One region of the Shewanella sedimentimangrovi genome, then DNA from elsewhere that is predicted to be linked to it. Evidence: predicted binding sites of a transcription regulator. Region 1 holds the regulator's gene; each other region holds the start of a gene.
The links. Region 1 encodes FliA, which starts transcription of late flagellar genes. Its sites were predicted from a motif close to CTAAAGNTNNNNNNNNNNNNGCCGATA; they were not measured.
Positions count from the first base shown of each region.

Region 2: the regulator FliA is predicted to act here: its motif matches at 5,440-5,466, upstream of JYB85_RS08720 (VC2046/SO_2500 family protein).
Region 3: the regulator FliA is predicted to act here: its motif matches at 4,912-4,938, upstream of JYB85_RS02765 (cytoplasmic protein).
Region 4: the regulator FliA is predicted to act here: its motif matches at 3,833-3,859, upstream of JYB85_RS10430 (flagellar protein MotY).

Region 1 is NZ_CP071502.1:2,754,982-2,762,861, forward strand. Features, by position in the region: gene JYB85_RS11995 (protein-glutamate methylesterase/protein-glutamine glutaminase) at 1-1,091, opposite strand, end outside; gene JYB85_RS12000 (chemotaxis protein CheA) at 1,113-3,296, opposite strand; gene JYB85_RS12005 (protein phosphatase CheZ) at 3,313-4,050, opposite strand; gene cheY (chemotaxis response regulator CheY) at 4,064-4,447, opposite strand; gene JYB85_RS12015 (RNA polymerase sigma factor FliA) at 4,491-5,210, opposite strand; gene JYB85_RS12020 (MinD/ParA family protein) at 5,203-6,084, opposite strand; gene flhF (flagellar biosynthesis protein FlhF) at 6,089-7,474, opposite strand; gene flhA (flagellar biosynthesis protein FlhA) at 7,485-7,880, opposite strand, start outside.
Region 2 is NZ_CP071502.1:2,017,303-2,025,182, reverse strand. Features, by position in the region: gene JYB85_RS08750 (M2 family metallopeptidase) at 1-532, shown strand, start outside; gene JYB85_RS08745 (Smr/MutS family protein) at 593-1,150, opposite strand; gene JYB85_RS08740 (YybH family protein) at 1,269-1,820, shown strand; gene JYB85_RS08735 (YchJ family protein) at 1,824-2,279, shown strand; gene JYB85_RS08730 (putative bifunctional diguanylate cyclase/phosphodiesterase) at 2,276-4,453, opposite strand; gene JYB85_RS08725 (DUF406 family protein) at 4,554-4,847, opposite strand; gene JYB85_RS08720 (VC2046/SO_2500 family protein) at 4,920-5,405, opposite strand; tRNA gene JYB85_RS08715 (tRNA-Tyr) at 5,531-5,615, shown strand; tRNA gene JYB85_RS08710 (tRNA-Tyr) at 5,652-5,736, shown strand; tRNA gene JYB85_RS08705 (tRNA-Tyr) at 5,763-5,847, shown strand; gene JYB85_RS08700 (PLP-dependent cysteine synthase family protein) at 6,046-7,107, shown strand; gene queE (7-carboxy-7-deazaguanine synthase QueE) at 7,149-7,817, opposite strand.
Region 3 is NZ_CP071502.1:674,989-682,868, forward strand. Features, by position in the region: gene JYB85_RS02745 (GGDEF domain-containing protein) at 73-1,200, shown strand; gene JYB85_RS02750 (porin) at 1,331-2,419, shown strand; gene JYB85_RS02755 (type 2 periplasmic-binding domain-containing protein) at 2,429-2,836, shown strand; gene JYB85_RS02760 (methyl-accepting chemotaxis protein) at 2,883-4,502, shown strand; gene JYB85_RS02765 (cytoplasmic protein) at 4,667-4,864, opposite strand; gene JYB85_RS02770 (OmpA family protein) at 5,041-5,445, opposite strand; gene JYB85_RS02775 (MarR family winged helix-turn-helix transcriptional regulator) at 5,694-6,131, shown strand; gene JYB85_RS02780 (glycerol-3-phosphate dehydrogenase/oxidase) at 6,131-7,351, shown strand; gene rlmC (23S rRNA (uracil(747)-C(5))-methyltransferase RlmC) at 7,460-7,880, shown strand, end outside.
Region 4 is NZ_CP071502.1:2,396,722-2,404,601, reverse strand. Features, by position in the region: gene JYB85_RS10450 (cytosine deaminase) at 1-700, shown strand, start outside; gene JYB85_RS10445 (Na+/H+ antiporter family protein) at 778-2,103, opposite strand; gene JYB85_RS10440 (peroxiredoxin) at 2,390-2,995, shown strand; gene rnt (ribonuclease T) at 3,074-3,751, opposite strand; gene JYB85_RS10430 (flagellar protein MotY) at 3,894-4,763, shown strand; gene ybgC (tol-pal system-associated acyl-CoA thioesterase) at 5,494-5,895, shown strand; gene tolQ (protein TolQ) at 5,885-6,574, shown strand; gene tolR (protein TolR) at 6,571-7,008, shown strand; gene tolA (cell envelope integrity protein TolA) at 7,012-7,880, shown strand, end outside.

The DNA.
Region 1 (7,880 bases):
TTGAGTATGGCATCGGCCATGCTTTCAAGGGCAATGGACTGAGTGGCAATACCGGCTGCAGCCACGGCCTGAGGCATGCCATAGACAACACAGCTGGCCTCGTCCTGAGCCCAAATGGTCGCACCGGCGCTCTTGAGCATGCGGGCGCCCTCTCGACCATCTGCGCCCATGCCGGTCAGCACCACGGCCAACACATCGCCACCATAGGCCTTGGATACCGAGGCAAAGGTGATATCCACACAGGGCTTGTAATTCATGTCGGCACTGCCGGCCACTATCTTGATCCGTCCCGTGGCACCGGCCTTTTCCACCATCATCTGCATTCCCCCCGGTGCCAGATAGGCACAGCCGGGCTGCAACACATCGCCATTGGCGGCCTCTTTTACCGAAATGCGACAAAGACCATTCAGCCGGCTCGCAAAGGCGGGAGTGAAGGCTGCCGGCATATGTTGGATAAGCAAAATAGGATGAGGATAATTCGCCGGAAACTGGGTTAATACCTTCTGCAGCGCCACAGGACCGCCGGTAGAGGTGCCAATGGCCAGCAGCTTATAGCTTTTTCCGCTGGCACGGATCGGCGCACTTGGCGAGGCTGTCCGCGGTAAAGATTGCGACAGAGGCGGACGAGTGCCCAGGGCAGGCCGGGTAGTCTCGGGGACGGCCACAGCAGGTCTGGACACTGGGCGATAAACCCTGCGTCTTCCCAGCGCCTTGACCCTTTGCTGCAACAGCTTGATGGCTTCGTCTTTATTGGTGGCAATGTCTTCGAAGCGCTTGGGCAAAAAATCCAGCGCCCCGGCATCCAGCGCATCCAGCGTTGCCTTGGCGCCGTCGTGGGTCAGGGACGAAAACATCAAAATCGGAGTCGGCACCTTGGCCATGATTTCACGCACGGCTGTGATGCCGTCCATGACCGGCATCTCTATGTCCATGGTGATCACTTGAGGCTGGAGTTCCTGAGCCATTTTAACTGCCTCGGCACCATTAACGGCGGCGCCGATCACTTCCAGCTCAGGATCCTGGTTGACTATCTCGCTCACCCGTCTGCGGAAGAAGCTTGAATCGTCAACCACCAGTACTTTAATTGTCATTGGGGTACCCGTATTACTGCATTACTTCTTGCGGGCATAGTGCTTGAGCAGCCCTGGCACATCGAGGATCAGAGCGATACCACCATCGGAGGTGATAGTCGCGCCGGCCATACCGGGAGTGCCGTGCAACAAGGCACCCAGAGGCTTGATAACCACTTCTTCCTGACCGATAAGTGCATCCACCACAAAACCTATCTGCATGGTGCCCAGCTGCACTATCACCACATGGCCGTGCTTCTTGTCACCGTGTTTGAAGGTGGTTTTGTTTCGCCGCAACCAATGCTCCAGGTAGAACAAGGGCACGGCCTTGTCGCGCACTATGACCGTCAGCTGGCCGTCGACTATGTTGGTTTTGGTCAGATCCAGATGGAATATTTCATTGACGCTGGACAGCGGCAGGGCAAACACTTGCTTGGCCACTTCCACCATCAGGGTTGGCATAATCGCCAGGGTCAGGGGCACTTTGATTTCCAGACAAGTACCCTTGCCCTTCATGGAATCTATGTGCACAGTACCGTTGAGCTGGGTGATACGGGTTTTCACCACGTCCATCCCCACCCCACGACCGGAAATATCGGAAATTTCGGTTTTGGTGGAGAATCCCGGCGCAAAAATCAGATTGTAAGCATCATTATCAGACATCCGCGCAGCGGCATCCTCGTCAAGCACGCCGCGCTTGATGGCGATTTGCTTGAGCTTCTCGGGATCCATACCGGCGCCGTCATCTTCTATCTTCAGCAGTATATGATCGCCTTCCTGACTGGCAGACAGTGTAATGGTACCTGTGCGGCGTTTACCTGCGGCTTCGCGCTCGATGGGCATCTCAATGCCATGGTCCACCGAGTTCCGTACCAGGTGCACCAAGGGATCGGCCAGGGCCTCCACCAGATTTTTATCCAGGTCAGTCTCTTCACCCACCAGAATCAGATCGATTTCCTTGTTCAGACTGCGGGCAAGGTCACGGACCACCCGAGGGAAACGACCAAAGACTTTCTTGATGGGCTGCATGCGGGTTTTCATCACCGCGCCCTGCAGATCGGCAGTCACCAAATCCAGGTTTGCCAGCGCCTTGGACATCTCCTCGTCTTCACGGGTTACGCCCAAACTCACGAGACGATTGCGCACCAGTACCAGCTCACCCACCATGTTCATGATCTGGTCGAGACGGGCGGTATCCACCCGCACTGTGGTTTCACCCTGGGGCACGTTGGTCGCTGCAGCTTTTGCCTGGGCTGCCGGCGCTTCTGGCACCGCGGCAGCCTTAGCCATCTGGGGCTGAGGCGCAGCAGGTGTTACTGCAGCGGCTTGCTTGGGCGCTGATGGCTTGGGTGCAGCTGGCTCTGCGGCAGATTTGCCTGGCCCGGTACCCTTGCCATGCAATTCATCCAGCAGGCGTTCAAATTCTTCATCGGTAATTTCGTCTGCATCGACCTTGTCGGCAGCACTGACTTCCACTTTGGCCACTTCACCCTTGGCCGCGCTCTTGAATTTGCCGGCACCATGGAGCTCATCGAGCAAGGCCTCAAACTCATCATCGGTAATATCGTCACCTGACGGTGCTGGACTGGGTTTAGCGGCGGTGGCTTTGCCAGCTACATCCTGTGGGACGCCAGCCTTGACGCCGGGTCCCTTGCCGGAACCGTGGAGTGCATCAAGCAAGGCCTCAAATTCAGCCTCGTTAATTTCATCAATGCTGGATTCGCCGCCACTGGTGTTTTTGGAAGCTGGCGCTGCCACTACGGGTTCAGGAATGGGGTCTGGTTCAGGCTCTGGTTCAGGCGCGGATGCAACCGCACCACCTTCGGAGGGAAGCGGCGCCCCCGAAGACAGGAGTTTAAGCTTGGCCAGCAACTCAGGGGAGGCAGGGTCTTGCTCCTGGCCGGCCTGGGTTTGAGCAAACATGGTATTAATGGCATCGACCGCCTGGAGGATGATATCCATCAATTCGGCGGTGACATGACGCTTGCCGGTACGCAGCAGGTCAAAGGTGTTTTCCGATTCATGGCAGACGTCAACCATGGGAGCCAATCCCAGGAAGCCCGCACCACCTTTCACAGTGTGGAAACCACGGAAAATCGCGTTAAGCAGATCCGTGTCACCGGGGTTGTTTTCCAGCGCTACCAATTGTTCCTGCAGCAGCTCTAAAATTTCACCGGCTTCGATCAAAAAGTCCTGCAGGATCTCTTCATCTACGTCAAATGCCATTAAACTGACTCCTTAATCAGAAACCCAGGCTTGAAAGTAAGTCGTCGACTTCATCCTGGCCCGTAACCACATCCTGACGCGCCTCCGCGTTCATGATGGGGCCTTCGGCTTCTATGCTGCTTTTTTGGGGCTCGGTGGTTTCCTGGGGAGTATGTTCACCAAACACGGTCAACATGGAGACCAGACTGCTCTCCACCTCCCGAACCAACTCTATTACCCGACGGATCATTTGCCCGGTAAGATCCTGGAAATCCTGCGCCATCAGAATTTGATTCAAGAGTTCTCGCAGGCGGTTTGAATCGTTCTCGCTGCGGACCATCAACTGCTGTACATCGTGACAAAGCGCTTTGAATTCATTCAACTCTATATCACGGCGCATCAGTCTGTCCCATGCAGGAGTCACAGTCTGAATATTGTTTATCAATGCATCGGCCAGCGGCAGACATTCTTCAACGGCGTCCATGGTTTTATTGGCCGCCTGTTCCGTCATATCGATAACGTAATTGAGTCTTTCCTTGGCATCCGGAATTTCGGTATTGGCCAATTCCAACAATCTGTTATCAACTTGAAAGTCCATCAAGGCACTGTGAAGCTGGCGGGTGAGTTTTCCGACTTCATCAAACAACTCACGCTGCAACGGCATGGCAAAATCACGGAACAGCGCATCGGCCTGATCCTGCTCACCGGCGGACAAGAGTTCGACAAGCATTTGCGCCTGTTCGAGACTGATGAGCCCTGAAGTGTTTAGCTGCATAGCCCGTCCTTGCTTAACTGAGGCGCTCGAATATCTTGTCCAGCTTTTCTTTCAGGGTGGCAGCGGTAAATGGCTTAACGACATAGCCGTTTACCCCGGCCTGTGCCGCGGCAATGATCTGCTCTCGCTTGGCTTCGGCAGTTACCATCAACACTGGGATATTCTTCAGGTTTTCGTCGGCACGAATGGCCTTCAGCAGGTCAATACCCTGCATGCCGGGCATGTTCCAATCCGTGACCACAAAGTCAAAATCGCCTTTTTGCAGCATGGGCAACGCAGTGGAGCCATCATCTGCCTCCTGGGTATTGTTGAACCCCAGGTCTCGCAACAAGTTCTTGATGATACGCCTCATCGTCGAAAAATCGTCAACAATGAGAATCTTCATATTCTTGTCCAAGGTTTCCTCCGGTGAGCTGACACTCTAAATGCTCAATTAGTAATTATACGTGTGTCCAATGCTTGAGTTTGCCCTTGAGTCGCAGCATAGCTTGGCTGTGTATTTGACTCACCCTGGACTCACTGACATCAAGAATGGCACCAATTTCTTTTAAGTTCAGCGCTTCATCATAATAAAGCGATAATACCAATGCATCTCTCTCTGGCAATTGTTTGATGGCCTCGACCAAAGCACCATGAAATTGGCTGTCGGCCAAAGAATCAAAGATGCCATCAGACTGCTCACCCTCTGGAACCAAGACGTCCTGAGAGATGCCTAAATCTTCTATCCCTATGATTTTACCTACAGAAACATCGCTCAAGATATGATGGTACTCATCCAGCGTCATATCAAGTCTTTCTGCGATTTCTGTGTCCCGTGCATCACGGCCGAGTTCCTGCTCCAACTCATCTATGACCTGGGCGACCCGCCGCTGATTGCGATGCACCGAGCGGGGAACCCAGTCGCCACGACGGATTTCATCCAACATGGCGCCGCGGATCCTTATCCCGGCAAATGTTTCAAACTTGGCACCCTTGCTGCCGTCAAACTTAGTCGACGCCTCAAGCAGGCCTATCATGCCTGCCTGCAGCAAATCATCCAACTGTACGGAAGCCGGCAACCGGGCCAACATGTGGTGCGCGATTCTTTTAACCAGCGGTGCGTACTGTTCAACGATGGATGTTTTATTATCCAAAGCGGTATACGCCGCGGCTTTATTCACTCGATCTATCCTCTTGGTACTCAGGACGCTGCACCAAACGTTCAACAAAGAACTCCAGGTGACCACCCGGCTGTTGCGGAATAGGCCAACTCATGACCTTGTTCGCCAGACCGTGGTAGGCAATGGCCGCCGGTGATTTGGGATAAGCCTCGACAATCAGCTTTTGCTTGCGCACTGACTTTCGCAGGTTTTCATCGAAGGGGATAGTCGCCACCAGCTCCAGCGCCACGTCCAGGAACCTGTCGGTGACCTTACTCAGCTTGGCAAACAGTTCCATACCTTCACGCAGGCTACGGACCATGTTGGCCACTATCTTGAATCTGAATACTCCGTGCTCACGGCTGAGGATCTTAATCAGGGCATAAGCATCTGTGATGGACGTGGGTTCATCACACACCACCACCAGCACATCTTGGGCGGCGCGGGAAAAACTCAGCACCATGTCGGAGATACCGGCTGCGGTATCCACAATCAGCACATCAAACTGGGTGCGCATTTCGCTGAAAGCGCGAATGAGACCTGCGTGCTGCGCTGGGGTCAGCTCCACCATGGCCTGGGCGCCCGATGTCGCCGGGATAATACCAATGCCCTTTGGGCCCCGGAGAATGATGTCATCGAGTTCCGCCTCGCCGGACAGCACATGGGACAGGTTTTTTTCGGCCCTCAGGCCCAACATGACATCCACGTTGGCCAGACCCAGGTCGGCATCCAGTACCAACACCCGCTTGCCCTTCTCGGCAAGCGCAACCGCCGTATTGATGGAAACGCTGGTCTTACCGACCCCGCCCTTGCCACCGCTGACGGCGATTACTTTGACTTTTTCGTTATATGGTTGATTCATCATACGTAAACCGCTTGCTTGATCCCGGGTCATAGCTTTACTCAAATGCATAGGTCGGTTGTTCTGCCCATTTCTTTTCTTTCACGGGTCTGTGTTCATTGTCGTTCATGGCTGCCAGCGCTTGTTTGGCCAGCGCCAGGGTATCAGCCACTTGCATATCTTCAGGAACCCTTTGACCATCGGTCACATAACTCAACTGCAATCCGCTTTGGATCAGCACACTCAGGGCGCCTGCCAAAGAACAGGCTTCATCCAGCTTGGTCAACACAGCCCCGGAAAGGGGGATCCTTTTGAAGTGTTCCACTGCATCCTGCAACACCCGACGTTGTGATGTCGCTGACAATACCAGATAACTGCGGATCGGCAAGGCTCGATTAGCGGTCAGGTTGTCCAGTTGCTCCACCAGACGCATGTCCCTTTGCCCCATTCCTGCCGTATCTATCAATACTAGCTTGCGATTCCTGAACTGATAAAGTATTTGTTCCAACTCATTGAGATCATGAGCTTGCTTTACCGGACAGCCCATTATTTTGCCATAAGTTGCCAATTGCTCAAAGGCTCCAATGCGATAATGATCCGTGGTAATGAGCGCAACTTGATCTGGGCCATGTTGTGCAGCGAATCGCGCCGCCAATTTGGCGATGGAAGTGGTCTTGCCGACACCGGTTGGGCCGACAAAAGCCACCACGCCACCGCGACGCACTATGTCATCGCCCTGATTGTCCAACATGTTGGCCAGACTCTGGGGCAAGGCCCTGACCAGCTCGACAGGTGAATAATGCTCAGACAGGGCTGCCAGCTTGGCTGCCACGGCAGGGGAAAACTCCGCGTCAATCAAACGGCTCTCCAGCATGGCCCCTACCGGATTGTTACGTTTCTTTTGCTCCGACATCAGGGCGGCAACTTGATGAGTCAACAAATTACGCAGGGAACTCAATTCCTCACGCATGGCATCCAGCTCTGCGCTGGGCTTTTGCTGGGCGCGCTGTTTATCGGGGGACGGTGTAAAGGTCGCAGGCTGGGGCGCCGATTTGGGTGCAGGAGCTTCCAGTCCGCGGGCCCAGGCAGGCATATCCAGCTCACTTTCCTGTTGTCCGCTCAGCTGCTGCATACGGCTTTGTTGTTTTTCCAGCAAAGCCTGCAGCGAATCGGCGGGTGCCGCGGCAACTTTTTGACGGCTGGTCTTGATAGCGGATGGGGACAGGCCGAGAGAAACTCTGTCGTCGGCCACCTCTTCAAAAGGGGAAATAGACTGGGGCTTGGCAGCAACCGGCTTGGGATCGTCGTAGTCTACGGCTGCAACAATTTCTATGCCGCCGGTCACCTTTTTATTGGACATGATGACCGCATCGGAACCCAGAGTCTCTTTTACCTGAGCCAGTGCCGCACGCATATCTTTGGCAAAAAAACGTTTAATTTTCATTATTTATCCCCTACTGGCCCACCGCCGACACGATGCGGATTTGCTTCTCATCCGGCACCTCCTGATAGGATATAACCCTCAGGTTTGGAATGGTGTATTTCACGAATCTCGACAGGGTGGAGCGCAACATCCCCGAGGTCAGCAGAATGGCAGGTTGTCCCACCATTTCCTGTCTCTGGGCGGCATCAGCCAGTGATTGCTGCATCCGCTCTGCCAGGCCGGGTTCGATATTGGGTCCCTCTCCCCCGGTCGCCTGCATAGATTGATGCAACATCTGTTCCAACTCTGGCGCCAATGTTATGACAGGGATTTCCGCCTCGGGGCCGGCGATTTCCTGCACTATCATCCGCTTCAGGGCAATACGCACCGCCGCGGTCAGTACCTCGGTATCATTGCTCTTGGTGCC
Region 2 (7,880 bases), 740 kb from region 1:
GTCCAAGGACATAGGGCTGTTGCTCAGACAGGCATTGGACAAGGTGGCCTTCCTGCCCTTTGGCTTGATGATTGACCAGTGGCGCTGGAAGGTATTCTCAGGTGAAATCAAGCCGGAGCAATATAATCAGGCCTGGTGGGAACTGCGTCAGAAGTATCAGGGTGTGATGGCGCCGGTTGAGCGCAGTGAAGCGGACTTCGATCCGGGGGCCAAGTACCATGTGCCGGGTAATGTGCCCTACACCCGCTACTTCCTGGCCCACATACTGCAGTTCCAGTTCCACAAGGCCCTGTGTGACATCGCCAAGGATGAAGGTCCGGTGCATCGCTGCTCCATCTACGGCAACAAGGATGCCGGTGCCAAGCTGAACGCCATGCTGGAAATGGGTCTCAGTAAGCCATGGCCGCAAGCGCTTGCGGTGGTTACCGGCAGCGAGCAAATGGACGCCAGCGCCGTTCTGGATTATTTCGCTCCGCTCAAATCCTGGCTGGATGAGCAAAACAATGCCGCCAACCGTCAATGTGGCTGGTAAAGTGACTTAAGTGAACAAAAGCCCGGGTTCCCGGGCTTTTTTATGTGATTGGCTCGGCAACTAACGGCTGCCATGGCCCTTGCTGTTGGTTTCCCTGCTGTGGACCCTGGCCTGGGCTGATTTTTCCAGCATCAGGTACAGGGCTCCTTTGCCACCGTCTTTGAGTTGGGCACTGTGAAACGCCTGAACCTCGTCAATTTGCGGCAACCAGGCCGCCATAGCAGAACGCATTACACCCTTGCCGTGAACCAATAACAGATTGCGCTCATCGCGGGCAATAACGTCATCTATCACTTTAAGCAGCAACAAACGGGCATCCAACAGCTTCATTCCACGGAGATCGCACTGGCGCTTGCTGCGGTACTTGCCCAGTTTCAAATGCCTGAACACCAACTGTTGTACCCCATCCCGGCAAAAGCTCAGCTCCACATCCGCCCCAATAGGCGGTAAATGGGTGGGATCGACCTCCAGCGGTGCCAGTCTGGCTTCAAGTTGAGCCAGCTTACATTTCCTGGCCTGTTCCTGCGGATCCGGAGCCGAAGGCGGTAAAGTTTGTTGTTTTAACGGAACCACATCGGCCATTTCGGCCCAAAACAACGCGTTATCCTGATCAGTCATGATGTGTCTCCTGTCTTGAACCACACAGCGGAGGCTACACACTTTGTAATGATCTGCTTCTTGGGTTACAGCAGGCCATACATTATAGTGATGTCCATGATAGCTGGAATTATTGTTTATGATGAGAGTTTTACTTTTACTGGCTGCCTTGCTGATGTCAATCGGCGCTTTTGCAGCCAATGCCATGGATGATAACAAGGCACTTAACACCAATTACCAAAGGTTCGTTGAGGCATTTCAAAGCCTGGATCCCGAGGTGTTGGAAAAAGTGTACGACGAGAATGCCTGTTACATTACCGACAAGCAGGACAGAGAGATAGTACGTGGACGTCAGGCCATAGTGGCCGTTTATCACGCCTTCTTTGGCAAAATAAAGCGCAAGAATGCCCGCATAGAAGTGGACTTCCGCTTACTTGAGCGGACAATCGAAGGCAACAGTGCGACAGACGTAGGTTATTACCTGGTTCGTTTTCACCCTGCCGCCGACACGGGTGAGCCCGTCAGTGAGTTCGCCGGAAAATTTGTTACAGTTGCCAAAAAGCAGAAAGACGGTGCCTGGTCACTGACCGTGGATTCCAATAACGGTGCCGATAGCCGCTTCTACTTTGATGCAAAGCCCGTCCCCAACCTGTATTATGGCGAGCAGTTTGTCAGAAGCCTGAAACCCTGAGTTATGAAGCAAGTCTGTCCCTGCGGCGGCGGTGATTATGAAAACTGCTGCCGTCCCTTTCACGCCGGAATGCGCCCTGCCCCCACACCTGAAACCCTGATGCGTTCGCGCTACAGTGCCTTTGTGTTGCAGCTGTGGGACTATTTAATTGCAACCCATCACCCGGACTATCGCCGGGATCTCAATAGCCAGATCCTGGCCGCGGGTCCGCATCCCCAATGGCTGGCCCTGAATATTAAAGAGAGCTCTATGGATGGGCACTCGGGTAAGGTCCACTTTATTGCCTGGTATAAGGATGGCAACACACTGGATGCCATAGAGGAAATATCGGACTTCGTACTCGAGCAGGGGCTGTGGTTTTACACTAAGGGACAGCACAGAGAGGCAGCCCTTCCCGGTCGTAACTCACCCTGCATTTGTGGCAGCGGTAAAAAATTCAAGCAGTGCTGTGGGCGCTAGACCGGCAAGCGGTTCGCGGGCACCTGATTTTCGTATAGAAACTGCGAAAACTCCGCTTCCCTGAGCGCCGGGCTGTAAAGAAAACCCTGTGCCTGATCGCACAGGCTCTTGGCCAGAAACGTTTCTTGATCTGTGGTCTCTACGCCTTCTGCTGTCAGTGACAGATTAAGGGCGCGCGCCATGGCGATAATGGCACTGACGATTTCGCGGCTTTCATGACTGACTGTCAAATCGGATATGAATGACCTGTCTATTTTCAGCTTGCTGATGGGGAATTGTTTCAGATAACGCATGGAACTGTAGCCGGTACCAAAGTCATCAATGGCCAGCCCTACTCCCAGTTCCGCCAGCTCCTGACATAGGTTGGTCGCGTAGCGAATGTCTTCCATCAGCTCGGTTTCGGTGATTTCCAGTATAAGACTCTTGGGTCTAAGCCGGTAACGACTCAGCAGTTGCCAAACCTGTTCGTACAGATTGCCGCTGAAGAATTGCCTGGCGGACACGTTCACATGCATGGACATGTCCAGATTGTGATGCTGCCACAGGTTGAGTTGGCGGCAGGCGGCCTCCAGAACCCAGGCGCCAATGGCGTTGATCATGCCGGACTGCTCGGCAATATCGATAAAGGCGCCGGGAAACAACACCCCTTTCTTGGGATGATGCCAACGGATCAGCGCTTCGGCCCCGGTGTAGCGATTCTGCTGTAAATCCCACAGGGGCTGGTAATAGAGTTCAAATTGGCGTCCGCGGATGGCGGTGTGCAGGTCGCGCTCAATCTGGGCATCGTCCTTAAAGGCACTGAGCAAGGTGCTGTTGAAGATTTGGATCGCCGTGCCCTGTTTCTTCTTGGCATGTTGCAGCGCGATATCGGCACAGGTTAGAGGCGCCACCAGGTTGTTGACAGCGGCCAAATCCACCGCCGCCAGTGCCGGCTTGGGGTCAACCTGTTCACGGCCGATAAACACCGGCGCGGCCAGTTGCTGATAAAGCTTGTTACGCAGGAATTCCTCTTCCTCGGACGGATCCGCCATCAGCACGGCAAATTCATCACTGCCGACCCGGGCTATTTCCTTGGCCTTATAGATATCGGCGAAATGTCGCAAGCGTCTGGCTATTTCAATCAGCAGGGCGTCACCCTGCTCATGGCCATAGGTATCGTTGAACCGCTTGAAGCCCATCAGGTCAACCAGCAGCAACATCCCCTGCTGGCTGCGCTCCAGTACCCGATTGAAATGCGCGCGGTTATACAGACCGGTTAAATTGCAGCGCCAGGCCAGTTTTTCCAACTCGGCCTGGTAGTTGTGTTGTTCGCTGTTGTCTTCCCCACAGACCAACACATAATGATTTCCGCGTTCGGTAATGAATTGACTGGCGTGATATTTAAGCCAATAACAGTGACCATCGGCCCGCTTCAGCTTGACTTCACCCTGAACATTTTCGCCCTTGAATATCCGTGCCAGCGTGGTTTCACCCAACTTGGGATGTTGCCGGAAAAAATCCATTTGCTTCAGGCCCAGGCCTATGACCTTTTCGGCAGGCAGGCCCGTAATACGGCCATGGGCGGCGTTCACATACTCGACCTTTTCCGTGTGCAGGTTAATCAACATGGTGACCTGATCGGATTGCTCGGCAGCAGAGCGGAACAACATCAGTTGTTCATCTTTGTCATCGGCCTGACGGGTCGCCAGTGTCAACGCCAATTGATCGGCAAGCTGGCTGCCCAGGTGAATATCAAACTCCGACCATAACAGTGGTTGACTGCGCTCAAGGCAAAGAATGCCTTCCAGGTGGCCATTGATACGGATGGCAAGATCGAGAGTGGAACGTATCCCCCGTTCAATAAAATAGTCATCGCGCAATTCGGATATCCGGTCATCCGATAGTGTATCTGCTACATCTATATGCCTGTGCTTGCGCAGCTCCTGCAAGTAACGGGGAGCATTTTTCAATGACGCGGGGCGCTTTTTCCCCTGGGGTAATACGGGACCGAAGAAGGCTATTTCCGCCTGGGTAGCCTGGGATTCATTCAATGACCAAACGCTGGCGAAAGACAAGCCCAGGTGCTGACACAGGAGTTCAGTCACCAGTTCAGCTGTCTTGGCAAAATCACCTTGCTGTTTAACGGTCGAGTTGACCACCAAATCAACAATATGCTGATGTTTGCGTTTTTTCACACAGATCCCTTAATTAACTGCGGGACCAGGCCCCGCAGAGGTTTTTATTCTAATTTTGCCGAGATTACAGTAAGTTCGTCACCAAGAGCAATATGGTGTTTCAGCCAGTTAATCCATTATCCAAAGCGAAAATCAATTTTTCGGCACTGACATCAAATTGCAAGACCAGGCGACAACCATTTGCCTCAGTCTCCAGTTGCGCCCGGCACCCCGGAAATCTCGCCAAGGCCAGCGTTGCCAGTTCCTTCGCCTTCACTTCGGCATCCACACCGGAAAAAGACAAGGTCATACAGGTATCCTGTTCGTCAAGCACAGTACCTATGTCAACAAAACTGCCGCAATCGTTGCAGGTATCGTTAATGGTTGAGGATTGCTGCTCTTCAATGCTCTTCATCTCTGCTCCTCTGTTCGATAATCACAATGGCCGCATTTTAAAGGTTATGGCAATACGGGACTGTGGCGCGGTTCAAGCTTGTGCCATCCGCTGCGCCAGTGCCCGCTGACCACTGAGGCGATCGTTGAAATGGGGAATCTCGGGCAGCGCGGGATGCTGTGGCTCAAGATAACGGGACTTGCACAAAGGGTCGGTATTGTTCAAGGCATCCAGCATGGTGACAGGAATCGGTCCCCGGGTGACCAAAGCCTCTGGCTTCAGCGCCTGTTGCAGCGCAAAACCACGCAAGCCCAATTCATGAAATTCACCGCCGTTATTGATCAAGGAGTCGTCGGCCACATCCGCGACCAGGGTTTGGGCCGGCGGCAATTCAAATTGGCGTCGCAGTTTGGCATCCACAGTGCCTTCTTCACCCAAAGTGAACTGGACCATGTCCCGGGCATCCTGGGATAGCATGGCCAACAGCAGGGCGAACTCTCCGCGACGACCATGCTCTATTGCATGGTTGAGGCGCTCGCCACACTGCAGTTCATTGATTAAAGGTGAAGCAATTTGCATATAAAAACGTCAATAAAACATATCCTTGTAACTTAATCGACCACTTGGCCAGTTACTTTAGGTTTTTTTAAGAATTTAGCCTTTACATATAAAACGAATCTGCTTACTATTGCCGCCGCAATTGAGGAGGGGTTCCCGAGTGGCCAAAGGGATCAGACTGTAAATCTGACGGCTCCGCCTTCGAAGGTTCGAATCCTTCTCCCTCCACCATTTGCCTACAATTTGAAAAGCGTCCAGTGACACATTGGAGGGGTTCCCGAGTGGCCAAAGGGATCAGACTGTAAATCTGACGGCTCCGCCTTCGAAGGTTCGAATCCTTCTCCCTCCACCATTTCACTGTTCGCAATTCGCCCCTGTGGAGGGGTTCCCGAGTGGCCAAAGGGATCAGACTGTAAATCTGACGGCTCCGCCTTCGAAGGTTCGAATCCTTCTCCCTCCACCATTTTCTCTCTCTTGTTTATTTCCCCTGTGATCTCCCCGGCAGCCGTTTTGGGCCAAAACCTTTTGTTGACCTCTAATTTAAAGCCGCTGTTAGCCACACTTTCCAGCGTTTGATCCGCCGCCACAATGGTGTTGCTGGCTTTTATATGCGATTTCATTATGATTTAGCCGATATGGTTATAACATTTTCGGAACCGCTATGAACAAGCACTGGGTAAACCAGGCCATTGCCAAAATTGATGCTGATTTCCAACGCAGTGCCGACACGCACCTGATCAAGCTTGAGTTACCCATGCTGGCAGGTATCGACATCTACCTGAAGGACGAGAGCACCCACCCCACGGGCAGCCTCAAGCACAGATTGGCCCGTTCGCTGTTCCTTTATGCCCTGTGTAACGGCTGGATTAATGAGGGCACCCCTATCATTGAGTCCTCCTCCGGCAGTACGGCGGTGTCCGAAGCCTATTTTGCGCGCCTGCTGGGCCTGCCCTTTATTGCCGTGGTGCCCAGAAGTACCGCCAAACGAAAGGTAGAGCAGATAGGTTTCTACGGTGGCCAATGCCATTTTGTCGATAAGACCTCGGAGATCTATGCCGAATCCGAACGTCTGGCCCGGGAACTCAAGGGCCATTACATGGATCAGTTCACCTTTGCCGAGCGGGCCACTGACTGGCGCGGCAATAACAACATTGCCAATTCCATCTTCAGCCAGATGGCGCTTGAGCCTAATCCTGTGCCGCGTTGGATAGTGATGAGCCCGGGCACAGGTGGTACCTCGGCCACCATAGGCCGCTACATTCGCTACCAGCAACTGGCTACCCGCCTGTGTGTGGTGGACCCGGAAATCTCGGTGTTCTATGACTATTTCCACAGCCGCGATGCCGGTCTGTGCCTGTCACAGGGCAGCAGAATCGAAGGTATAGGCAGGCCCAGGGTGGAGCCGTCCTTTATTCCCGGAGTTGTTGATGAAATGCTCAAGGTGTCGGATGCCAACTCCATCGCCACCATGCTGTGGCTGGAGCGTCTGATTGGCCGTAAAACCGGCCCCTCTACGGGTACCAACCTCTATGGCGCCCTGAGACTGGCAAGCCGGATGAAACAGGCCGGTGAAACCGGCTCAATAGTGACCCTCATCTGCGATCCCGGCGAGCGCTATCTGGATACCTATTACCATCCGGACTGGGTTGCAGAGCAGATAGGCGATATCAGTGGGGCCCAGGCGGCACTTGAGGAATTCAACCGAAGCGGCTTATTGGCCTGAGACAATAACGGCGACCCGAGGGTCGCCGTTATTGATTACAATCAATCGATATTAAGGTATTTGTGCGTTTGGATAGACAGGCGCCAATTACGGGCAATACAGGTTTTCATTGCCAGTTCCGTGGCCCTCGGCTTCTGACTGATGGGCTGGAGACAGATGGTCTTGCCACTGGTGTCCAGACCAAAGAGCAATTCGTCAAGCTCCTCGATATGCTTCTCCGTGGCTATGGGGTGCTTGATTTCATTGGCTCGCGCCAGAGCCTGCCTCAGCACGGGATAGCCCCCTTTCATATTGACCTTGGGGGAGACTGTCACCCAGGTGGCTTCGGAACACTTCACTTCAAAGGTGCCACTGGTCTCTATCTGACATTGGTAACCGGCCTGCTCCAGCCCTGTAGTTAAGGCGGTGAGATCGTACAGGCAAGGTTCACCGCCGGTGATCACCACCAAACGGGCGCTGAAGCCCTTGGCTTTGAAGGCCGAGACCAAGCTGCCGGCATCGTGCATGGCCCAGCGGCCAACAGTGCCATCGACCCGGATCACATCGGCGGGCGACACCCGATTCTGCTCCAACAGTTCCCAGGTCTGCTTGGTGTCACACCAACTGCAGCCCACTGGACAGCCCTGCAGGCGCACAAAGATAGCCGGCATACCTGTATGGCACCCTTCACCCTGGATGGTCTCAAAAACTTCGTTAACCGGATATGTCATGACAGGCCTCTTTGGTTGGGGCGGCTTTTATAGTGGATTTTTCGCCGGCTTGCAAGCCGGCTC
Region 3 (7,880 bases), 2.1 Mb from region 1:
AGGCTTAATCTTACATGCAACGGTAGCGCAATGGCGGGCTTTGGTCTGTACTGAATCCAGAGATGGGTTTCTATGCGTGCTGCTACGGCAATGGATCAGGATATTCCCGAGTTTAAAAGTCAACTGCGGCTGGAGTCTGCCCTCTACGTGCAAAATGGTCTGCAGTGGGTCAGTGCGGCCAGTTTGCTGTTGCTGGCGGCTATCACGCTGAACTGGCGCCTCAATGAGATAGGTCCGGCGGATTGGGGATTTTTCATGGCGGTACTGCCGCTGGCCTTTATCTGTCTGTTGGGGGCAATGTTCCTTGGCCATGGTGCCGTGCATCCTTATTCCCGCTGGTTGCTGCTGGTATTCCTGATGTTATTGGTGTGGTGCTGGCTGTTGTTTATTGCCGAGCTGCTGCAAGTCGCCCCCCAGTCCATTGCCGCCATGGAAGCCGTGGCGGACATCCTGGTGTTGTTACTGATGATGGGATTGTTTCCGGACGCCCTGATGATAGCCGCAGGTCAGGTGCCCCTGGTGTGCTTCATTTGCCTGAGTCGCTACCAATCGATGCCGGAGAACCTGGCGTTTCCGCTGTCGAAATTTATCTGTTTGCTGGTGATCATAGCTGTGGGGCAGCAGGTGCTGTTTGGCTGGTTCAGCCGGGCCATTGCCGGCAGCGTTGAAAAACAAAAGTTACTGAAACAATTCAGGCGCTTGGCACTGGTTGATGGTTTAACCAATCTGAGCAACAGGCGCCATCTGGATGAACTGCTGAAACAGGAGATCCGTGCCGCCCAGCGCAATGGTAGACCCCTGTGCCTGTTGCTGCTCGACATAGATTACTTCAAACGTCTCAATGACAGCCTGGGACACCAGGCCGGTGATGACTGCCTGGTTCAGGTGGCGGCCCTGTTGTCCGACGCCGCCTGTCGCCCGCGGGATCTGGCGGCTCGCTACGGGGGTGAAGAGTTCGTGCTTTTGCTGCCGGAAACACCCTTGGAAGGCGCTCTGGCCAAGGCGCAATCCGTGGCCGCTTTGTTGCATCAAAGAAATATCAGCCATCCCGACTCCCCCATTGCCGACCGGGTGACAGCGTCGCAGGGAATTTGCCAGTGGCAGCCGGGCATGGATGCCGACGCCCTGTTGCAGAGCTGCGATCGGCGTCTCTACCAAGCCAAACGCCAGGGACGTAACTGCATCATTGTCAGTGGCTGATATCACACATTTGTTACAGAGATGCTAAAAAAGCTTGTTTTAACGCAAGGAATCCACCAGGCATTGTTGCTAATTTTGGATTGTCAATTAGGCTTTAGTTCGGATGCACCTGACAATAAAAGGGTTTTCTATGAAACAATCGTTGGCAATATGTCTTGGCACTCTGTTGCTCAGTACAGCAGCGTCGGCCGAGGTTCACATTTCCGGGTTCGCCTCCGTGGTTGGCGGCCAGGTACTTGAGGGCAGTGGGGTGGAAGAGTTTGGCCTGGAGCCGACCTTTCTGGCCGATTATCCTCTGGTGGGCGCTTATACTGAGGAGTGGAGTTTTGAACCCGACACCCTGTTCGGCTTGCAGTTCAGTGCCGATCTGATGGACGGTTTGTCTGCTACCGCCCAGGTGGTGTCCCGGGGCGCAGATAATTTCTCCGCCAGTTTTGAGTGGGCCTATCTGTCCTATGAGCTCAATGAACACTGGACCTTGCAGGCGGGTAAAAAACGTTTACCTCTGTACTACTACAGCGACTTCTTTGACGTGGGTTACGCCTATCCCTGGATCAGGCCACCAGCAGACAATTACACCTGGCAGATCTTCAACTACACAGGTGCCAGTGCCCTCTATAACTACCTGATCGGCGATTGGACCATGACGGGCCAGATTTATTATGGCCGCGAAGACGATGAGCCAAACAAGCTGCTGTCCGAATTTTTCTTCGGGGCTTCCACCCGGGAGATCTGGAAGGACATAGGTGGTCTGGTGGTGCAATTCAACCGTGATTGGCTGGATATCCGTCTGACCCATATGCAGTACAACAACGAACGCATCATCGGTGGTGAGCAGCGCATTTGGGATAATGGCAGCACGGAACGCAAGGGTAAGTTCTACGGTCTGTCGGTGAACGTCGACTGGAATAACCTGCTGGTGTTGACCGAACTGAACCGTTTGACCCTGGAGGGCTCAGATCTCGATACCTACCTGGTGACCCTGGGTTATCGCTTCGGTGATTTTCTGCCCTATGTCTCCTATTCAGACTTTGACGATGGTTCAGAAATTCACAATACCACCTCTGTGGGCCTCAGATGGGACTTCCATCCATCGGCGGCATTCAAGATCCAGTACGATGACGTGACCGATGATGGTGTCGGTGCCGGTACCCCCGATTCATGGCGGGTGGCGGGGGATGCCAAGGCCATCAGTCTCGGCGTGGATCTGGTATTTTAGGAGAGCACTATGAAAAAACTATTGGGTTCTATTCTTCTGTGTTTGTGCTCCATGCAGGTCTTTGCCGGCGTTGCCGTGATTGTGCACCCGAGCAACGGCGATAGTCTCGACAAAAAAGACATAGAAAATATCTATCTCGGCAAGACCAAGTCCTTCCCGGGAGGAGGCCAGGCTGTGCCTGTCAACCTCGAAGGAGGGGCGGTCAGGGAGGCATTTGACAGCAACGTGCTGGGCAAGTCAGCCAGTCAGTTGAAAGCCTACTGGTCGCAGAAAGTCTTTACCGGTAAGGGCACACCACCCAAGGAAGTAGCCAGCGACGCGGAAGTCATAGGCTTGGTGTCATCCAACCCCAACATAATCGGCTATATTGATAGTAGCCAGGTAAACGGTTCGGTCAAAGTGATTGCCGAGTACTGAACAATTGGTGCCGGGAGTAATCCCGGCGCCCTTTTAGGGGCTAAGTATGAGATGGTTCAATAATCTCTCCATTTTCAAAAAAGTCGCCGCCATCTTCGTGTTGTCGGTGATTATCTTCGCAGTCAATCTTGGCATCAGCATAGTCTCCATCAATAAAAACCGTACTACCCTGAACTTCATGGGGGAAAAGGTGTACCAGAGAGTCGAGCTGGCCAACCAGAACGTGCTGTTGGTGCAGCGTTTGGATGAGGTCTATACCCAGGCCGTGTCCTTTGCCGACGAGGAATTGCTGGGTAATGCCGGTAATTTATACAGCTCGCTCAAGGCCAATTTGACCCAATTGCAGGATCTGGATGGTCCCAATGCCGAGGCCTTGGCAGCCATGCTGTCAGCCCTGGATGCTTATAACCGCATGACGTTGGATTTGGCGCGGGGCATGTTGGACGGTACTCTGGACATGGCCAATATTGGTGGCATCAGCCAGAAAAAGTCAGCCGCATACGATGGTTTGCTGAAAAAAATCCAGGGATTCAAGAAAGATAAGGTTACAGAGTTCAAGGACACCATCCAAGAGGCCAGCGACAGATCCGAACAAAGCCTGTGGTTGACCCTGTGGATTGGGGTGGCGCTGCTGGTCTTGATGGCAGTGGTCACCATTTCCATTGCCCGTGCCATAGGCCAATCGGCCGGCAACCTGGCTCATTCCCTTGGGGAACTGGCCGACGGCAAGGGCGATCTTAGCCACCAGCTTGAGGTGCACAGTCGTGACGAGCTGGGGCAGGTTTCCAGTAACTTCAACCGCTTCCTGCATCTGTTGGCCGAGGCGATTCAGCGGGTCGTCAATGTGACATCGCCGTTGCTTGACAGCGCCCACAGCCTCAAGGAAAAAATGGATATTGCCAGTGGTGCCACGGAGCGACAAAGCCGGGACGCGGGTACTGTGCAGCATTCGATGGAAGAAATGCGTCACTCTGTGCTGGATATTTCCCACAGTGCCAATCAAGCCGCCGAAGCTGCCCAGATTGCCGAACGGAAGGCCATGGAAGGGATGGCCGTGGTGCAGCGCACCATGGATATCTCCAAGGAGCTAAATCGGGAAATCGCCCTGGCAGCAGACTCAATCAACGAGTTGGCCCGGGATACTGAGAGCGTGGGGTCCATTCTCAATGTCATCACCTCCATTGCCGAGCAAACCAACCTGCTGGCATTGAATGCTGCCATTGAAGCGGCCCGTGCCGGTGAGCAGGGCAGAGGTTTTGCCGTGGTCGCCGACGAGGTGCGGGCGCTGGCGTCCAAGACCGCCGATGCCACCAAGGAAATCCGTGAAGTGCTCACCCGGCTCAAGCAGGCTGCCGAGTCATCGGTCAGCACCATGGACGTGGCCATGAGCAAATCCAGTGAAAACGAGACCCATGCACAGCAAACGGGTCAGGCGTTGAAGACCATTCAGCAACAGATCGTCAGTATCAATGGAATGAACACCCACATAGCCAAGGCCACCGATGAGCAGTCCAAAGTGGCTTCCCAGGTGGTGGACAATGTGGTGGACATGAACGCCTCCTTCGAGCAGACCCTGGCTATTCTCAATCAGGTGCAAACTGTCTCGGACAATATGTCGGCCTTCGCCGATGAGCTGCAAAACGCAACCTCTCAATTCAAGCTGTAATCTCGCGACTCAGGGATGAGTTTCTCCCTTCTCCTTTTTGGCCCACTCGGGACTTAAGTCGGCTATGTTTTCTCTCTAGCTTCAGGGTCATGCCCCGGGGTATGTGCGCGCTCAAAATAAAAAGCCCGGACAGGATCCGGGCTCAATGTTAGCTGTGTAACGGGTCAGGCCGTGGTGTCGATATTGTGGCCTGTGTTGCCCACTGGCGCGGATTTGGCAGGTGCGCTGGCCGCGTTAATGAGGTCGACCGCGATCTGACCTTCAGCTTCCTGCTGTCCCTTGGCGAGTTGAGCGACCTTAACGCCTATGGAACCATTGGCGAGATTGGGGCTGATATTGGCTGAATTGACAGTGATTGCCATGCATTACCTCTTGTTGGTATGACTTTCTGGTCTGAATCGATACCTTTAATCGGCATCCCGTCCGGTTACTTTAGTCAAAGACCTGCTTAATTCAAGGATTATTTACCCACCTTTTGGGCCGGTAACGGGGCTTTCCACTGAATTCAGTTGCTTATTAATTGGTCTGTCCACTGGGCTCAGCGATCGGCCACCAGGCTTTTGGGGGCGGAGTCGGATTCTTCACACCAAATCAGCTGCAGATTGCGGCTGGTGTCTGTCGCGGCGGTCCGGATAAGGCTGACCACAGGGGCGGCAAAGCCCTTGTTGCCCAGGTATTCCCTGACTCTGTCGATACGGCGCTGCGCCAGCCATAGATTGTATTGTCGCAGCTGTTCATCACCTTCATTGCTGTTTATGGCGAATTCCAGTCGTAAATATCCCGGCGCTGTGGGATCTAAGATGGCGTCCAATACTTGACTACCGGCCTTGTCGAAGTAGGAGCTATTTTTGTCAAAACTGATGCCGCCCAGGTCATTATTGCTGTCGCAATTGGCCCAGCTTTTTAGGCTCATCAGCATTAAAATCACAGCTAAAATTCTCATACCAACACCCTGTCGAAGAACAAAATCCTGCCAACGGCCCTAAGGCGGGCGCAAATGTAAGCCAATTCCGGGGCCATTGCAATTTTGCAGGGCATATCCGGTGAAATTAAAGCCTAGTCGCTGTGGCCCTGAAGTGACAATTTTCTGCTTTGCTCCGTGTCATGCTTTGGCCGGGCTCGCTTTTCATCGTCGGGGAAAGTATCTTGTGTACAAGATGATTGCTTGGCAACCAAGGTATGGAGACTCAGATGCACGATCCGTTGGCACTGGAAAATCAGGTGTGCTTTTCCCTTTATACCGCCGCCAATGCCATGGTGCGCGCCTACCGCCCCTTGCTCGACAAGTTGGACCTGACCTATCCCCAGTACCTGGCCATGATGGTGCTGTGGCAGGAGGAGGGGATCAGCGTTAAAACCCTGGGGGGCAAGTTGCACCTGGATTCGGGAACCCTGACCCCCCTGCTCAAGCGGCTGGAGGCCAAGGGATTGCTGCTGCGGGAGCGCAGCAGTGACGATGAACGCCAGCGGGTCCTCAAGCTCACCGACGCGGGAAGGCACCTGAGACAACAGGCCGAAGGCATACCCCAGGCCATGCGCTGCCTGGTGGGCGGGGCCGCCGCAGAGTTACAACAGCTCAAACTGTTGTGCGACCGTGCCAGTAAGCTGCTTGACGGGAGCGACAGCTGATGCAGCACCTGGATCTGGTCGTTATAGGGGCCGGTATCAACGGGGTGGGGGTGGCCCAGTTTGCCCGGGCTGCCGGCTATTCGGTGCTGTTATTGGACAGGGGCAAGGTTGGCGGTCAAACGTCGGCCAATTCCAGCAAGCTTATTCACGGGGGCTTGCGCTACCTGGAGTCCATGCAGCTGGATCTGGTGCGCAAATCCCTCAAGGCCAGACGCGATCTGTTGCGTCTGGCGCCTGAGTTGGTGCGTCCCGTTCCCTTCTATATTCCCATCTATCGCCACAGCCGCCGCAGCGCTTTCACCATAGGTGCCGGCCTCAGCCTCTATGGTCTGCTCAGCGAATTCGATCCCCTTGGCCGCTTTCAGCGGGTTCCCAAGCTTGAATGGGCCAGGTTCAATGGCTTGAGGCAAGATAGCCTGCACACAGTGTTCCAATACTGGGATGCCCAGACGGACGATGCCCGTCTGACCCGGGCGGTCGCCGCCAGTGCCCGTGAATTGGGGGCTCTGGTGCAGGAAGATACAGAAGTGACTGCCATTCGCCACTCGGCAGCGGGCTGTGAACTGGAATTGAACTGCAATGGTGAAACCATCAGTGTGGCGGCCTCGGCGGTGGTCAATGCCGCCGGCCCCTGGGTCAATGAGCTGCTGCATCGGGTGCAACCGCCGGCACCCAGCGAACGCCTGCAGTGGGTGCAGGGCGCGCATCTGCTGCTGGATATTCCGGCATTTGACGGCATCTTTTACCTGGAGTCCTGCTTCGACAAGCGGGTGGTGTTTGTCATGCCCTGGTATGGCAAAACCTTGATTGGCACCACGGAAACGCCAATCGACAGCTTAGCCTCAGAGCCGCAGGTGACGGCAGCAGAGCAGGCTTACCTGTTGGGAATTTTTCGCCATTACTTTCCGGACGCCGGCAGTGAGTCGGAGCTGGCGCAAAAAATTGTGGCGCGTTTTTGTGGCGTTCGGGTCTTGCCCAGGGTAGCCAGCGATGCCTTCGATGCGCCCCGTGATACCCTTATCCATACCAGCCATTCCCATCCCAGATTGTTGAGTCTGTACGGCGGCAAGTTGACCACCTTCAGGGACAGCGCCGCAGAGGTGCTGGATTGGGTTCATGGCCGACTGGGCGCCAGAACTGAGCTTGCGGATCCCGACAAACTGATGCTGCACCCGGCGCCCGAGTGCCATTGGGATGATTTGTGTGTGCAAACGCGTTAAAGTGTGCGGCTTTTGATGTTGGAGGTCTGCTCGGAGCAGGGCTCTGGCCTCCAAGCCGGCATCAAAGTCGCCAAGTTGTGCACCCTTTTACGCTGAGGAGTCAGGTCTGTGCGTTGTGACTACTATTCCCAAGGTTTGTGCCGTTCGTGCAACCATTTGCCCGAGCCTGTTTCGGCGCAACTGGCCGCCAAGACGGCAACCCTGACCCAGTTGCTTGAGGGCTTGGCCGTGGAGCAGTGGCTGCCCCCCGTTTCCGGTCCCGAGCATGCTTTCCGTAACAAGGCCAAAATGGTGGTTATGGGGGCGGCCCATGCCCCCGTGCTGGGGATCCCAGGGCCCGATGGCCAACCTGTCAGCCTGTGCGATTGCCCCCTGTATCCCGCTGACATGCAGGCCCTGCTCCATGAATTGCAGGACTTTGTTCGCCGCGCCGGTATCCCGCCCTACCGGGTCGACAAGGCCAAGGGGGAACTCAAGTTTATCCTGCTGACCCGCTCCCAGGTGCGCGGCGAATTTATGCTGCGCTTTG
Region 4 (7,880 bases), 360 kb from region 1:
CTTTGAACTGGCACAGAAATACGACCGCCTGCTGGATATTCACTGCGATGAGATAGACGATGAGCAATCGCGGTTTGTGGAAACCGTGGCCGCGCTGGCGCTGCGGGATGGCATAGGTGAGAAGGTGACCGCCAGTCACACCACCGCCATGCACTCCTATAACGGCGCCTATGCCTCGCGGCTGTTCCGGCTGCTGAAAATGTCCGGCATTAACTTTGTCGCCAACCCGCTGGTGAATATCCACCTGCAGGGCCGTTTCGACGACTACCCCAAGCGCCGCGGCATCACCCGGGTCAAGGAAATGCTCGCCGCCGGCATCAACGTCTGTTTTGGTCATGATGATGTGTTCGACCCCTGGTATCCGCTCGGCACGGCCAATATGTTGCAGGTGCTGCACATGGGGCTGCACGTATGCCAGCTGATGGGGTATGAGGATATCAATCAGGGACTCAGGCTTATCGGCAGCCATTCTGCCCGCACCCTGAACCTTTCCGACTATGGCATTAAGGAAGGCAACAGCGGCAATCTGATCATCCTGCCGGCCAAAAATGGCTTCGACGCCCTGCGCCGTCAGGTGCCGGTACGCTTCTCGGTGCGCCGTGGCAAGGTGATTGCCAGCACAGTGCCGGCCAGTACCCGGCTGTTTCTGGAAGGTGAGGAGCGGGTGGATTTCAGCCAGCCTGTGCCGCCCAGCCTCTGAGTTAACTCCACTCAGTAGACTGGATTGAGCAATAAAAAAGCGCGGTATTAACCGCGCTTTTTTGGCCCTGTGACGTGCTAAAGCACCATGGCCGCTATCCAGCCGAAGATCAGCAGCGGAATATTGTAGTGAATAAAGGTTGGGATCACGCTGTCACGCATATGATCGTGCTGGCCGTCGGCGTTAAGCCCTGCGGTGGGGCCAAGGGTAGAGTCCGATGCCGGCGAGCCGGCGTCACCCAGGGCCGCGGCCGTGCCCACCAAAGCTATGGTGGCCGGTACCGAGAAGCCGAAGGACAGCGCCAGGGGCACATAGATGGTGGCTATGATGGGAATGGTGGAGAAGGACGAGCCTATACCCATGGTGATCAGCAGCCCCACCAACAGCATTAAAAAGGCCGCCAGCGGCTTATTATCACCTATGAGTTCACCCAGGGAGCTGACCAGGGTCGCCACTTCGCCGGTTTGTTTAACTACTGCTGCAAAGCCTGCGGCTGCAATCATGATGAAACCTATGCTGGCCATCATGCGCACGCCCTGGCTGAAGAGGTCCTGATCGCCCACGTGTCTCAGGGCGCCGGAGAAGCTGAAGATCATAAAGCCCACCAGGGCGCCGAAAATCATCGAGTCGGTCTTAAGCTGCACCGCCAACGTGGCGGCAATGGCCAGCAGGGCCGTGATGATGGAGCGGCGATTCAACTCGGTGGCTATCTCGGGTTCCGCGGCCAGGATCTCCTGCTCCCGGTAGTCCCTGGGCTTGCGATAGCTCACCAGTACCGCCAATGCCAGACCCAGTAGCATGCCAAGTGCCGGAATGATCATGGCGCCGGGTACCTGTTCGCGTACGGCGTTGAGACCATTGGTATTGAGATTGGCCAGTAATATGTCATTGAGGAAAATGCCGCCAAAGCCCAGCGGCAGCACCATATAGGTGGTAACCAGGCCGAAGGTGAGCACACAGGCCACCAGGCGCCGGTCGAGGCGCAGCTTGGACATCAGGTGCAACAAGGGCGGCACCAGGATAGGTATAAAGGCGATATGAATTGGCAGCAGGTTTTGTGATGATACCGCCATGGCCCCCAGTGCCAACAGCAACAGGCGCCGCATCCAAATCAGTTCTTTGGCATTGGCATCTCGTCCCAAACGACTTATCACGGTGCGGGAAATCAAGGTGGTCAGCCCCGAATGGGACAGGGCGACGGCAAAGGCACCGAGCAGGGCATAGCTCAGGGCAATCTGCGCGCCACCGCCCAAACCATCGTTGAAGGCACCTATGGTGGCGTCCAGGGTCATGCCGCCCAACAGACCGGCCACCAGGGCACTCAGGGTCAGGGCAACAACCACGTTAACCCGCGCCAGGCTCAAACCCAGCATCAGGCACACGGCAATCACAACAGAATTCATGTTAAGGTCAACACCGGCTAATTAACAGAAGGGCTATTGATGACAGGCTTTGACGCCACTGTCCAGTATCAGGATTTCGATTGCGGCATAGGTGGTCAATTGCGGCTTATTCCGGCTGCCGTGGCAGCACAAAGGCCAAGTTCAGGCTCGCTGTCCAGTAGAACGCTGCAAAAATGTGATATTGATCCTAAATGGGTTGTAAGGCGCGTGGCAGCACTTATAATGCTGAATATCTGAAAGGATTTGTCATTTTATCCCTAGCTCAATCCATAGATGGAGGTAACAAATGAGCGTATTAGTAGGCCGTCCGGCCCCTGACTTTACCGCTGCGGCAGTTCTGGGTTCCGGCGAAATCGTTGACAGCTTTAACCTGACTGCAGCCATCAAGGGCAAGCCTGCCGTAGTCTTTTTCTATCCTCTGGATTTCACTTTCGTGTGCCCATCTGAGCTGATCGCCTTCGATCACCGCATGGATGAGTTCAAGAAGCGCGGTGTGGAAGTGATCGGTGTATCCATCGATTCTCAGTTCACCCATAACGCCTGGCGTAACACCCCGGTAGAAAAGGGCGGTATCGGCCAGGTGCAATACACCCTGGTTGCCGACGTTAAGCACGACATCTGCAAAGCCTACGATGTTGAGCATCCTGAAGCCGGTGTGGCCTTCCGCGGTTCTTTCCTGATCGACAAGAATGGCATGGTACGTCACCAGGTAGTGAACGATCTGCCACTGGGTCGTAACGTTGACGAAATGCTGCGTATGGTTGACGCGCTGCAGTTCCATGAAGAGCACGGCGAAGTGTGCCCAGCCGGTTGGGTAAAAGGCAAGAAAGGCATGAGCGCCAGCCCAGACGGCGTTGCGGCTTACCTGGCCGAGAATGCTGAAGAGCTGTAATAGCCGCTGGTGTTAATAAAAAAGCCGCCCAATGGGCGGCTTTTTTTATGCGACGGTTCAGCTGTCTTATTCTATGGATCAGCTGTCGCTGCCCGCCTCGTTGTCGGTATCGTCGGTTAAAGACGCGGCCAGGGGCCAGCCGCCCAGGGCCTTCCAGCGGTTGACTATATAGCAGAACAGCTCGGCGGTACGCTCGGTATCGTACAGGGCGCTGTGGGCCTCGCGGTTGTCGAACGGAATGCCTGCCATCTGGCAGGCCCTGGCCAGCACTGTGTGCCCCAGCGCCAGGCCCGACAGACAGGCGGTATCGAAGGTGGCAAAGGGGTGAAACGGCGAGCGCTTGATGTCGTTGCGCTCAATGGCCTTGCTGACAAAACCATGATCGAAAGAGGCGTTGTGGGCCACAATAATGGAGCGATGGCAATCGGCGGCCTTCTGGGCCTTTTTGACCGTCTTGAAGATTTCCAGCAGGGCTTCTTTCTCGCTGACGGCGCCACGCAGTGGATTGGTGGGATCTATACCGTTAAAGGCCAGGGCCGCAGGTTCCAGGTTGGCACCTTCGAAGGGCTCGATATGAAAGTGCAGTGTCTGGTCGAGGCCAAGATTTCCTTCGGCATCCATTTTCAGCAGGGTGACGGCAATTTCCAGCAAGGCGTCGGTCTGGGCGTTGAAACCTGCGGTTTCCACGTCTATGACAACCGGGAAATAGCCCCGGAAGCGGTACTTGAGCAGGTTGGCCTTGTTAGCGTCGGTCATCGGAAATCCAGGGAAATGAACAAGGGCGCTATTATGCTAAATGCCATCGGGCCTGTCATGTCCGATTGCTGTAAAACTGAGCTAAAGAACCCAAGTAAATGGCCGATACCACAGAAGTAACCCGGAACGGACGAGAATGGCTATGTGGCGAAAACTTCTTTTGTTGTCTTCTTTGCTGATGCCCGCCATGGCAAGCGCGGAATTACGCCACTATGTGGCTAACCTGGATGAATCCCAATGGCGTCTGAGTGCTGCCAGCCCCATCATGTGCCGCCTGGAACATGATATTCCGGCCTATGGCAAGGCGGTGTTCACCAGTCAGGCCAGCAAGGAGCTGAACCTGGCCTTCAGCCTCGACATGTGGTCCAAACCCGATGCCGCCACCTCGGCTACCTTGATGAGCAGGGCACCGGCCTGGCGTCCCGGGGTGAATTCCCATCCCATTACCGAGCTCAGGTACCAGAAGTATTTCAGTGGCGAGGTGCCCAAGAAGGCGGCCTGGTCCATGCTGACCGAACTGGAGCGGGGCATGGAACCCACCTTTTATTATGCCGATTGGTACAATAACGAAAGCAAGGTGGCAGTGGGCCTGTCTTCCGCCAACTTCAAGCGCAAATACAATGAATTCAAGGCGTGTCTGGCAAACCTCTTGCCCTACAGCTTTGAGGACATTTCCTTTACCGTGCTCAACTTCGAGTCCGGTGGCAGCGAACTGAGTCGCTTTTCCAAACAGCAACTGTCACGTATTCAGGAATACCTGAGCTATGACCCCGAGGTGCAACTGGTGCTGATTGATGCCTACACCGACAGCTACGGTGGTCGCACGGTCAACAAGAAGGTCAGTGATCAGCGGGCCGACAGTATCAAGAGCTATTTCCTGGAAAAAGGCATTCCCGATGACAGGATCATGACCATGGGACACGGCGAAAGTCGTCATGTGGCATCCAACGACTCGGTGGATGAGCGGGCCCGTAACCGCCGCGTAGTCATCCGCATCAGCAAGCCCATGTAATACAGGAATAAATGAAAAAAGCACCGCCATTGAGCGGTGCTTTTTTTTGAGTGCAGAGTCTGTCCCGGAGGATAAGGTCGGGTGGAAAAAGGTTGTGACGACAGTGAAAATCGACAGATAAAAAAATGCCCGCTTGGTTTCAAGCGGGCAGCAAAAATAATGCATTGCAATCAACAAATTGAAGGAAGGAAGTCAAGCATAAGAACCAGGGATAGAACCGACGTCGTGGACACCGGTTCAGGTGTTCTTGTTTTCAATACCCGTTGGGGAGGGCACTTCCTGAAAACGCGCTCATTCTAGCCTTGGTTATCAGGTCGGACAAACTAGAAAAATTGCCCTGATTCATTAGTAAAACTAATCATTGTAATGAGCGAATAGCCTATTATGCGGGGTTATGCGGCATGTTGTGATGTTTTAATCAGTTATTCGGCATAAAAAATCATATCTTGAATGGCGTCCGGCTTTAAACGGGCGTTTGCCTTTTTTATAGCCGGTCTTGCGGGTTTTATCTGTTGTCTTGCCCGATGGTAGGCTTGAGCTTACCGATTGCTGCGGGAGATGGCCGACGAACCTGAGCCTATCTGCATAATTCAATATGACTGGCAAGGGGGCGCAGGCCATTTTGCTGCTTTTATTTCTTTGCATGTGGGGCTGGACCTGCCATTCACAATCTGGCGGGGGATCGGTATAGTAGGGCTCAATTTTGTATGTCCGGAAAATGGTTTTGACCGTGTTTAACTGGCCAATTTCAGTCTATTACGAAGATACAGACGCGGGTGGCGTGGTGTATCACTCCAATTATCTCAATTTTTTTGAACGGGCCCGTACCGAATGGCTGAGATCCCTGGGGATCAGTCAAACCGCCTTGTTGCAGGATGACATCGCCTTTGTGGTACGGCGTGCGGAGCTGGATTTTCGTAAGGCCGCGAGATTTGAGCAGAACCTTATGGTGCAAACCAGGGTCATAGAGTTGAAAAAGGCGTCGCTGGTGTTTCATCAGCGACTGATTGATGGTGATGATATTTGTTACTGCGAAGGTACCATTTTGGTGGCCTGCGTGGCTTTATCGAAAATGCGTCCCCATGCAATTCCCCCATTCATAGCGCAGGAGTTTACCCAAGGTGCAAGCTGATATTTCTTTTATAGGGTTGTTTCTTCAGGCCAGTGTGCTGGTTAAATTGGTGATGTTGGCCTTGCTCGGCTTATCCGTGATGTCCTGGGCCGTCATATTGCAGCGCCGTAATCTGCTGAACTCCGCCCGCAGCAAATCACTCAAGTTTGAAGACAAGTTCTGGTCCGGTGTTGATCTCAACCGTCTGTATCAGGAACTGTCGGCCCGTACCGAGCACAACTCGGGGCTGGAAGCCATGTTTGTGGCCGGTTTCAAGGAATATTCGCGCCTGTCACGTCTGAGCGGCAAGGTGCCCGGCGCCGTGATGGACGGTAGCTACCGCGCCATGCGCGTGACCCTGTCCCGTGAATTGGAAAAGCTGGAAACCCATTTGCCTTTGCTGGCGACCATAGGTTCCACCAGTCCCTATATCGGCCTGTTCGGCACAGTGTGGGGGATTATGAACTCCTTTATCGCCCTGGGCGCGGTGGAAAATGCCACCCTGGCCATGGTGGCTCCCGGTATCGCCGAGGCCTTGATTGCCACCGCCATGGGTCTGTTTGCCGCTATCCCGGCCGTTATTGCCTATAACCGCTTCTCAACCCAGGTGGAGAAAATTGAGGGCAGCTACGCCAACTTTATGGAAGAGTTTTCCAGCATTTTGCACCGTCAGGCCTACAGCGAGAAGGAATCGGCATGATGCAGGGCTACCAGCGCAAGCGGCGCCGCCCCGTGGCCGAGATTAACGTGGTGCCCTACATAGACGTGATGTTGGTGCTGCTGATCATCTTTATGGTGACGGCCCCCATAGTCACCCAGGGTGTCAAGGTGGACTTGCCCACCGCCAGTGCCGAACCACTGCCGTCCGACAGCAAGCCACCGGTTATCGCTTCCATCGATGCCGAAGGCAACTATTACCTGGATGTGGGCAGCACCAGCAATTATCAGATATTGGAGTTGGATAAACTGGCCGAAGAAGTGGCCGCCATACTCCTGATTGACCCTGAGCGTCCGGTGGTGGTCAAGGGCGATCGCAGCATTCCCTACGAGAAGGTGATCCAGTTGATGACCACCTTGCAGGGCGCCGGTGTGCCTTCCGTCGGCTTGATGACAGACTCACCCAAAGAGAAATAAGGTGTGGCAGTGAATTCAGACTTTAAGCTTCCACTTATCATTTCAGCTGCAATTCATGGCGGCGTGATACTTATCCTGGCGCTGGGCATAGACTTCCAGCACACACCGCCGCCGATGCCGGCGGCCAGTGCCCCCGCGGTCCAGGCCGTGGTCATTGACTCGGGCAAGGTGGCGGCGCGGGTGGAAGAGCTCAAGCAGCAAAAGCGTGATGAGGAAAGGCGTGAACGTGCCCGTCAGGAAGAGCTGGAACGCAAGGCCGATGAAGCCAAGCGCGCCCGTGAGCTGGAGCAGGAACGGATCCGCAAGCTGGAAGCCGAGCGCAAGCAGAAAGAAATTGAAACCCAGAAGGCCGCCGACGCTGCCAAGGCTGCCAAGCTGAAGGAACAGCAGGAAAAGGAAAAGGCCCAGAAGGCCGAAGCCGAACGCAAGCAAAAGGAAAAGGAACGTCTGGCCGAGGAGCAGGCCGCCAAGAAAGCCGCCGACAAGCGTAAGGCGGAGGAAGAGGCTGCCCGTAAGGCCGAGGAAGAGCGCAAGCGTAAAGAAGCCGAACGCAAAGCCAAGGAAGAAGCCGAGCGTAAACGCAAGGCCGAGGAAGATGCCAAACGCAAGGCGGCCGAGGAAGCCAAGCGCCGCGAGCAGGAATTGGCCGACATGATGGCCTCTGAGCAGGACACCATCAATGCCGCCAAAAACCAGCAGGTGATGTCTGAACTTAGCCGTTATCAGGCGATGATTGCCAGCACACTGCAGCGCAACGTACAGAAAGAAGACAGCATGCGCGGCAAGAGCTGTGAAATGGTGGTGAAGCTGGCAAAAGACGGCTTTGTGATCAGCAGCCGCGTCAAGCAGGGCGATGCCCAGGTTTGCCGGGC